2 regions of the Rhizobium sp. PL01 genome follow, and region 1 is predicted to be linked to the other one. Evidence: riboswitches for the same ligand, from Rfam matches in the RefSeq annotation. Region 1 holds a riboswitch; the other holds the start of a gene.
The links. Region 1 has a riboswitch for thiamine pyrophosphate ahead of thiC (phosphomethylpyrimidine synthase ThiC). Riboswitches for the same ligand answer to the same signal wherever they lie in the genome.
Positions count from the first base shown of each region.

Region 2: linked by a shared signal. The riboswitch ahead of thiB (thiamine ABC transporter substrate binding subunit) and the one ahead of thiC (phosphomethylpyrimidine synthase ThiC) in region 1 are both predicted to bind thiamine pyrophosphate.

Region 1 is NZ_JAWQUM010000005.1:314,991-319,750, reverse strand. It holds gene R6X40_RS14730 (8-amino-7-oxononanoate synthase) at 1-427, opposite strand, end outside; gene bioB (biotin synthase BioB) at 424-1,407, opposite strand; gene R6X40_RS14720 (GntR family transcriptional regulator) at 1,634-2,302, opposite strand; TPP riboswitch at 2,455-2,593, shown strand; gene thiC (phosphomethylpyrimidine synthase ThiC) at 2,682-4,517, shown strand; gene thiO (glycine oxidase ThiO) at 4,520-4,760, shown strand, end outside.
Region 2 is NZ_JAWQUM010000015.1:21,083-25,842, reverse strand. It holds gene thiP (thiamine/thiamine pyrophosphate ABC transporter permease ThiP) at 1-1,196, opposite strand, end outside; gene thiB (thiamine ABC transporter substrate binding subunit) at 1,204-2,181, opposite strand; TPP riboswitch at 2,255-2,371, opposite strand; gene R6X40_RS27785 (hypothetical protein) at 2,555-2,902, shown strand; gene R6X40_RS27780 (MFS transporter) at 3,090-4,391, opposite strand; gene R6X40_RS27775 (metal-sensing transcriptional repressor) at 4,408-4,683, opposite strand.

The DNA.
Region 1 (4,760 bases):
TGTGGACGGCGGCGACAGCCTGCGCCTTGCCCGCCTGAATGCCCTCATGCGCGCTGGCATGCACCAGCGCGTCATAAACGATGAGATCGCCCCGCTGTGGCAGGGTCGAGAAAAGCGCTGTATTGGCAGCATAGCCGCTGCCGAAATAAAGAACCCGCTCGGCTCCGAAAAAAACGGCGGCCTCCGCTTCGAGCGCCTCGTGCTCCGGGTGATTGCCACGCAGCAGCCGGGAGCCACCGGCACCGGCCGGCACACCGCGCTGAAGGGCGGACGTGATCGCTGCCGACAACCGTGCCGATCCGGCAAGCGCCAGATAGTCGTTCGAGCTGAAGTCGGCACCGGCTCGCTCTATCAATACCCGCCGCCTGCCCTTCCGCTCCAGGCCCGCCAGCGTGTTCTCATAGCGGGCAAGCTCTTGAGCCTTCACTCGGTCAGCCCCAGTTCCATCGGCATCAAACCAAGGCGGCGGAACATGGCGGTGTCGTGATCTTCACCGGGGTTATCAGCCGTCAGCAGCGTGTCGCCGGCAAAGATCGAGTTAGCGCCGGCAAAGAAACAGAGCGCCTGCATCTCGTCGCTCATCTGGGTGCGCCCGGCCGAGAGGCGGACGTGGGAGCGCGGCATCAGGATGCGGGCGAGCGCTATGGTCCTGACGAATTCGATGGGGTCGACCGGTTCGGCATTGGCAAGCCGCGAGCCAGGGATCGGGATCAGCATATTGATCGGCACGCTTTCCGGCGGCTCCGGCAGATTGGCGAGCGTCACCAGCATGGAAATACGGTCGTCCGTGGTTTCGCCCATGCCAAGGATACCGCCAGCACAGACCTTCATGCCGGCATCCCGGACATTGGCGAGTGTCTCCAACCGGTCAGCAAAGGTGCGGGTGGTGATGACCTGTGGATAGAACTCTTCCGACGTATCGATGTTGTGGTTGTAATAATCGAGCCCCGCTTCGGCCAGCGTCCCTGCCTGTTCGGGTGACAGCATGCCGAGCGTCATGCAGGTCTCGAGACCGAGCGCCTTGACGCCTCCCACCATTGCGACCAGCGTTTCCATGTCGCGGTCCTTGGGGCTACGCCAGGCGGCCCCCATGCAATAACGGCTGGCACCTTCGGCCTTGGCCTTCTGCGCTTCGGCAAGAACCTTCTCGACCATCATCAGCCGGGAAGCCTTGAGGCCGGTCGGAGACCGCGCCGACTGGCTGCAGTAGCCGCAATCCTCCGCGCATCCTCCCGTTTTGATCGACAGAAGGCGGCTGATCTGCACGGCATTCGGGTCGAAATTTTCCCTGTGAACCGACTGAGCCCGAAAGAGCAGATCGTTGAATGAAGAATTATAGATAATTTTCGCATCAGCGAGAGAAGTGCGTCCCGTTTCAGCGCCTTCGCTGTCCTTCTCACCACCCAGAACCACCTTTTCAATCAGAAAATCTGGGTTTTTTTCTTCTCTCAGCACGGGCGCGTCCATTCGATAGATTAAAAGTAATAATTATCTATAATTTATCGAAGCCTTCAAAACCGCAACCACCCTTTTGGTGTAAGGCGTACAAATTCACGCGATGCGCGCTTTCACGGCACCGCGACGCGTACCGGGAGCCATCAAAATCAAGAAAAATGGATGTGAAAAATCGTTATCAGCCGACGATGGCGAATGCATCGCGCGTCGCGCCGGAGGCATTACGGACGGGCTTTTGGCCGATCCATTGCACGTGGCGCTCGAGAACCGGAGCGGCATTCTCGATATTGCCCTGACGCAGAAATGTCAGGATGGCGCGGTGATCGTGATCGGTGCGCACTTCCCACTCGGACCGCCAGCTGGCGAACAGGAAACGGGCGCTGACTGCATGCAGATCGCCGATCGCGGCGAGCAGGCGAGGCATGCCGCATGGCGTGAGAATCAGCGTGTGAAAACGGCGATTGGCCTCTTCCCATGAGCGGACATCGCGGGAATTATCGCCCGCGACCGTAGCCTCCTCGGCCTGATCGAGGATGGCGGGCGTCAGGTGCGGCGCCGCGTGGCGAAGGGCCAGGACTTCAAGTGCTGCCCGCATCTGCGCCACTTCGCGCACTTCCTTCAGATCAAAGGACGCGACCCGCACGCCGCGGCGCGGTTCGCTCACCGCAAGCCCCTGGGCTTCAAGGCGGCGAAAAGCCTCGCGCACCGGCACATGACTGGTCCCGAATTCCTCGGCGATGTGGTCCTGGCGCAGTTTCGTGCCCGGGTCCAGTTGTCCGGTCACGATCCTGTCGGCAAGGATGCGGCTGATACGGCTGGCAATCGTGTCTTCGCTCGCTGAGGTCATTTTTTATAGATAATTTGCCGGAAAGACTCTGTCGAGAGCGCGATTGTAATCATTGGATATCTTCACAGCCTTCAAGCGGCCAGCGAGGGGAGGATGGATGAAACCGCGCTGAACGGCCCTTGACGCTCCGTCCAAAACTGTGCCTAGAATAGCGCATTCACCAGGGGGGTCCCGACAAGGGGCTGAGATTCTGCTGGCATGATCGGTGGCTTTGCCACCCTCAAGCAGCGCAGTGACCCGTTGAACCTGATCCAGTTCATACTGGCGTAGGGACGGTGCAAGCGCTGCCACGACTGGGATTCCGCGTGCGGATTCCCGTCAGCGTCTTTTCATCATTCCGGCTCTGATGACTGGGTCTCCAACCTTTGGAGCCTCAACCATGACTGTTGCCGCAAAAAATCTTACCCCCACCGTTACCACCGGCCCTCTGCCGGCCTCCCGCAAGGTGCATATTCCGGGCGAACTCTATCCGGATATCCGCGTGCCGATGCGCGAAATTTCCGTGCATCCGACCTCAGGCGAACCGCCCGTTACCGTCTACGACCCCTCAGGCCCCTATACTGATCCGGCTCATCTCGTCTCGATCGACTCCGGATTGTCCCGGCAGCGCCAGGCCTGGGCCACCGCCCGCGGGGATGTCGAGGTCTATGACGGCCGCCACGTCAAACCGGAAGACAACGGCTTTGCCACCGGCGAGCGGCTGACGCCGGAATTCCCGATCCGCAACCAGCCTTTGCGCGCCAAGGACGGCAAGGCCATCACCCAGATCGCCTATGCTCGCGCCGGTATCATCACGCCGGAGATGGAATATATCGCCATCCGCGAAAACCTCGGCCGCAAGCCGCCGAAGGGTGCGCTGGTGCGCGACGGCGAGAATTTCGGTGCCAGCATTCCCGATCATGTGACACCGGAATTCGTCCGCCAGGAGATTGCCCGCGGACGGGCCGTCATCCCGGCCAATATCAACCATCCGGAATCCGAACCGATGATCATCGGCCGGAATTTTCTGGTGAAGATCAACGCCAATATCGGCAATTCCGCTGTCACTTCGTCGATGGCCGAGGAAGTCGAGAAGATGGTCTGGGCGACGCGCTGGGGTGGCGACACCGTCATGGACCTGTCGACCGGCCGCAACATCCACAATATCCGGGAGTGGATCATCCGCAATTCGCCGGTTCCGATCGGCACCGTGCCGCTCTACCAAGCGCTGGAAAAGGTCAATGGCATTGCCGAGGATCTGAACTGGGAGGTCTATCGCGACACGCTGATCGAGCAGGCCGAACAGGGCGTCGATTATTTCACCATCCATGCCGGCGTCCGGCTCGCCTATATCCCGCTCACCGTCAACCGCGTCACCGGCATCGTTTCGCGCGGCGGCTCGATCATGGCCAAGTGGTGTCTCCATCACCACAAGGAGAGCTTCCTCTACGAGCATTTTGACGAGATCTGCGACATTGCCCGCGCCTATGACGTGACCTTCTCGCTCGGCGACGGCCTGCGCCCCGGCTCGATTGCCGATGCCAACGACGCCGCGCAATTTGCCGAACTGGAAACGCTCGGCGAGCTCACCCAGATCGCCTGGGCAAAGGATTGCCAGGTGATGATCGAAGGCCCCGGCCACGTGCCTATGCACAAGATCAAGGAAAACATGGATAAGCAGCTGGAAGTCTGCGGCGAGGCGCCCTTCTACACGCTTGGACCGCTCACCACCGATATCGCCCCCGGCTACGACCACATTACCTCGGGTATCGGTGCTGCAATGATCGGCTGGTTCGGCACGGCGATGCTTTGCTATGTCACGCCGAAGGAGCATCTCGGCCTGCCCGACCGCAACGACGTCAAGGTTGGGGTCATCACCTACAAGATCGCCGCCCACGCCGCCGATCTTGCCAAGGGGCATCCGGCCGCCCAGTTGCGTGACGATGCGCTGTCGCGGGCCCGTTTCGAGTTCCGTTGGGAAGACCAGTTCAACCTGTCGCTCGATCCGGAAACGGCGCGCTCCTTCCATGATGAAACCCTGCCGAAGGAGGCCCACAAGGTGGCGCATTTCTGCTCGATGTGCGGGCCGAAATTCTGCTCCATGCGGATATCGCACGACATCCGCGCCGAGGCTCAGAAGGAAGGGCTGGAGGCGATGGCTGCAAAGTTCCAGGCGGGTGGCGCGCTTTACATGCCGCTTGGCCCGGACGGAACTATTCCGCCAGCCGGAGAGTGATCATGCGTATCCTCGTCAAAGGGGCCGGCGTTGCCGGCCTTACGGTCGCCTGGCAACTCTATCGCCACGGGTTCGATGTCACCATCGCGGAGCGAGCAGAAAGGATCGGGACCGGCGCCTCGGGCTTTGCCGGCGGCATGCTGGCCCCATGGTGCGAGCGCGAAAGCGCGGATGAATCCGTCCTGACACTCGGCCGGATGGCTGCCGACTGGTGGGAGGCTGCTCTGCCCGGTCATGTGCAGC
Region 2 (4,760 bases), on a different contig from region 1:
AGCAGGAACCAGCCCGCCCCCAGGACGACGGGCGGCACCAGAAGCACCAGCGATGCGCTTGCCGAAATCCCGGCGGCCAACCCGCGATGAACCGCAAGCGGCCGCCTGGGCGACAGTGCGGCCTGCCGCGCCCGGATCATCAGCGCTGCCGAGAAAACGCAGAGCAGACCAGACACCAGCGCGATGACAACACTGGTCAGTAAGGCCCGCTGCACCATCGGATCGTTGGCAAGCCGGACAAGGTCTGAGCGTAGCCCGGAAGACACGACGGAGCCGAGCGGCAGGGCAAGAAACAGAACCGCAAGCGCGATCACCAGCCCGTCGCCAGCCCGGCCAAACCCGTCACGGCCATCGAAACGGCGCACCATGCGCCCGCCGCCATGGCCTTCGTCGGAAGCCGGTATCAGCAAGCGGATGGCAATCAGCAGCGCTGCCGTCACCGAAATCTGCAGGAATCCCAGCGCAATGGCCCGTGGCGGATCAAAATCAAACCGCAGCGCCTGATAGATCGCCACTTCGATCGTACTCGCCGCCGGCCCGCCACCAAGCGTCAGCACCAGCGTGAAACTGGTGGCACAGAGCATGAAGATCAGCCCGGCAATGCCCGGCAATAGCCCCCGGATTACCGGCCATTCGATGAAGCGGAAAATCGAAACCGGCCGCATGCCGAGATTGGCCCCGACCAGCCAGTATTCACCGGGAATGCGCTCCAGCCCGCCGAGCATCAGCCGGGCGGCCAGCGGCATGTTGAAGAACACATGGGCGATAAGAATGCCCGAGAGGCCGTAGATACTCACCGGCTGATCGAGGCCGATGGCGACAAGCGCGGTATTGAGCACACCTTGCCGCCCCCAGATGCCGATCAGCCCAAGCGCTGCCACCAGTGCTGGCAGCCCCAGTGGCAGCGCCATCAGCCGGATGATCCAGACGCGGCCGGGAAAGGCCACCTGCCGCGCCAGCGCCCGAGCAACTGGGATGGCAAAAAAAATGGAGAGAACGGTCGAAAGCGAGGCCTGCAACAGCGTGAAGCGGGCGACACGCCAGACATAGTCATCGAACAGGACGGCGTCATTCGCGGAGCCCGGCTCGTCAAAGGCCAGAAGGGCCGCGGCCGCAAGGCAAACGAACAACGCGATACCGCCGAGGCAAAGCGCCCCGGCGGCAAGCGTCAAACGTCGTTCAATGCGGCCGATCAAGAACGGCTCAGTTCTTACTCATGGCGGCCAGCCATTCGTCGATCCAGGCCTTGCGGTTGGCGGCAACCTCGTCCGACGACATCAGGAAGGTCTTTTCCGGCGTCACCAGTTTGCCGAAAGCCTCCGGCAACGGTTCTTTGGTGGCGGCAACGGGCATCATCCAGTTGGTCGTCGGAATGATCGACTGGAATTCCGGACCGGTCACGAAGGAGAGGAACTGCTTGGCCAGCGCCGGATCCTTGGCAGCCTTGGTCATGCCGGCCACTTCGATCTGGATGTAATGGCCTTCGGAGAAGGAAGCCGCCTGATAGCGGTCGGTGCCTTCGGCCACCATGTGATAGGCGGGCGACGTCGTATAGGACAGAACCATCGGCGCTTCACCCTTGGTGAACAGGCCGTACGCTTCCGACCAGCCGGGGGTGACAGTCAGGACGCGACCCTTCAGCTTCGCCCAGGCGGCACCGGCCTGATCGCCATAAACCGACTTGACCCACAGCAGCAGGCCAAGGCCCGGCGTCGACGTGCGCGGATCCTCGATGACGATCTTCTGGTTCGGGTCACCCTCGACCAGCTCCTTCAGGCTTTTCGGCGGTTCCTTCATAGTCTGCGTGTCGTAGATGACGGCGAAATGGCCGTAGTCATAGGGAACGAAGGTATCGTCGGTGAAGCCGCCGGGAACCTTGACGGCGGACGTATCGACGCCGTGCGGCGCAAAGAAACCGGTGGCCTTGGCTTCGGAGACAAGGTTGGTATCGAGGCCAAGTACGATATCGGCCTTCGACGACGCTCCTTCGAGCTTCAACCGGGTCAAAAGCTCGACGCCATCGGCGACGCTGACATAGGAAACCTTGCAGCCACAGGTCTTTTCGAACGCTTCCGCGACCTTGGCGCCGGGGCCCCATTCGCTGGTGAAGCTCTCATAGGTATAGACGGTCAGCACCTTGTCCTCGGCCGAAGCGGAAAACGGTGTGGCGAATGCGGCCATGGCCACGAGTGCTGGAATGATTGCCTTGCGCATCAGCGCCTCCTTATAAATCCATAAATTGGGAATAGGGCGCTGGAATGTGCCGTCTAATCCCTCCGCCGGTACAAACCGGATCAGGTTCTTCGGGTTGGCTTCGAAAAGCCTCTCAGCCGGACATCCCAAAGAACGACCGGCACCCCGTTAGAGCAGGAGGAGATTTAGACCTGAGCCATAGGCTTGGCAAGAGGGAAGAACAGGTGGCGATGTCGTGCGGTCAGGCCCTCCCGCTTGAAAGGAAACTGGACTGCGAACGGCCCAAATCGGCCATAATTTCATCACACGATCTTGCGGCTAACTAATTGACTAATTTACATTTATCTTGGAGATTCGATTAATGACTGAGAGCTGCCCGATCCCCACTCCCGCTGAACGGAAAATCGGCGACATAATCGTCCGATCCCAGCAAGGAATGATGGAAAACATTCACAAAGCTATTGAGGATGCCATCAGCCAAGCCACCGAGGAGCTGCATTCAGCGGGCTTGCAGCACGAAGCCGACCATCAGTACTTTGCTGCAGTCGCAAACCAGCAGCTGTTTTTATTCCTATGCGGCGCCGACCCTGAAACGTTTGCGGGCGGCGATCCCGAAATGGCTGCCCACATCATCAGCAACAATCAAAACATATCCCACCACTACTTCGGCAAAAAGGGTAAAGAGCCGGTTTCAGACACCGCGTCCTGAGGATTCTGCGCGGCAACCATTTCGGCTATCGGCAGAAAACTGACCATCACCTGTTCCAAAGGTGATGGTCAGACCTCTCAAGCCGCCGGCTTTTGCGGCAGCCGCACGGCCTTCAGGCTGATGACCGCGGTGGGATACTCCGGTTGATCACCAAGCCAGCACTTTCAGGAAGAAACCAGATATCCTGTCACCTGTGATGCTGATCCTTGGCATGCGCGTGGGCATGGCGATAACCGCCTTGTACCTTTGTGGCGCCCACCAGATGAGGATGAGACGGGTTCAAACCATGATGGACATGATGGTCGTCCATGTCTTCGGCGGGCCAGAGCCGGATCGCCGCAATGGCTCCAAGGCCCGTCAACACGGCCAGCAGTGCGAACGTTGCAGGCAAACCGATTGTTGCCCCCATCCATCCGGCCAACGGATAGGTAATCAACCAGCAGCCATGCGACAGGGCGAACTGCGCAGCGAAAAGTGCTGGCCGCATTTCCGGGGCCGCGGACTTCCGCAGGATACGGCCAGAAGGGGTCAGGACGAGAGAGTATCCGATCCCTATGATCGCCCAGAGTGCGATCAGCGCCGGATAGGAAGGCAACATTAGTCCGATCAGCAGGGCCGCCACGAGAACAGCCGTGCCGGCAAGCATGACCGGGCGGTCCGGTACTGCTTTTAAGAGGCGCGGAAGCGACAGTGCCGCCAGCATGGATCCGAGACCGAAGGCAGCAAGGGCAAATGCGGTGTAACGTTCACCCAGCCCATAGGTGCTCTGCACCAAGACCACCGTGTTGACGAAGACCATCGAACCGCCAGCGGCAACAGCAAGATTCAGCGCCATCAGGCCCCTCAAACGCGGCACGGTCAGATAGAGCCGCAGGCCACGCGTCGTCCGGTCATAAATGCTACGCCGCTCTGCTGGCTTGGGATCGGGAAGTAGCACCGACACCACTAGGCAGGCCGATGCAAGAAACCCGACGACCGTGCCGAGATAGAGATCGTGATAGCTCACCAAAGTGAGCAAGGCAGCGGCCAGCAAAGGACTTCCGACCTTTTCCAGATCGTAGGCGAGACGGGACAGAGACAGTGCGTTGGTATAGTCGTCCTCATCAGGAAGCACATCCGGAATGGTGGCCTGAAAGGTCGGCGTGAACGCGGCCGAGGCAGCCTGCAGCACGAAAATGAGCAGGTAGGCCTGCCAGACCCCGGTAATGAAGGGCAGACAGAGCGCAACGCCCGCTCGCACGAGATCAAGCGTCACCAGCATCGCCCGCCGTGGAAACTGTTCTGTAAAAGCGGTCGCGATCGGAGCGACCACCACATAGGCGATCATCTTGATTGCCAGAGCCGTGCCAAGCACCGCCCCCGCATTTCCGTCAGCGAGTTCATAGGCCTGCAAACCAAGAGCCACGGTTGCAAGCCCCGTCCCGAGAAGGGCTATCACCTGGGCAAAAAAGAGATGGCGATAGGTACGGTTTTTCAGGACATCCAGCATGCCGCGATCTCTTCCCTCAGAGGTATTTTGTGATTGCCTTGAACTCGTCGATGGAATGGCGCTGCTCCCGCGACATGGCTCCGGTCATGTCTTCGAGACAATGGTCGAGATGATCCTGGATCAATGTGCGCTTGGCATTGGCGATCGCCTTTTCGACAGCATGAAGTTGCTGGGCGATGTCGATACAGGGCCTGCCATCTTCGATCATGGCGACAACGCTTTTCAGGTGCCCTTCGGCCCTTCTGAGCCGCTTGACAATGTCCGGGTGAGTCTCGTGACGATGTTCTTCCATGTGAAATACCTATCCCCCCGGATAGGATATTTCAATCCGAATTCTTGTCTCTTCTGAAGATTGGAGTCTTCTCAGTC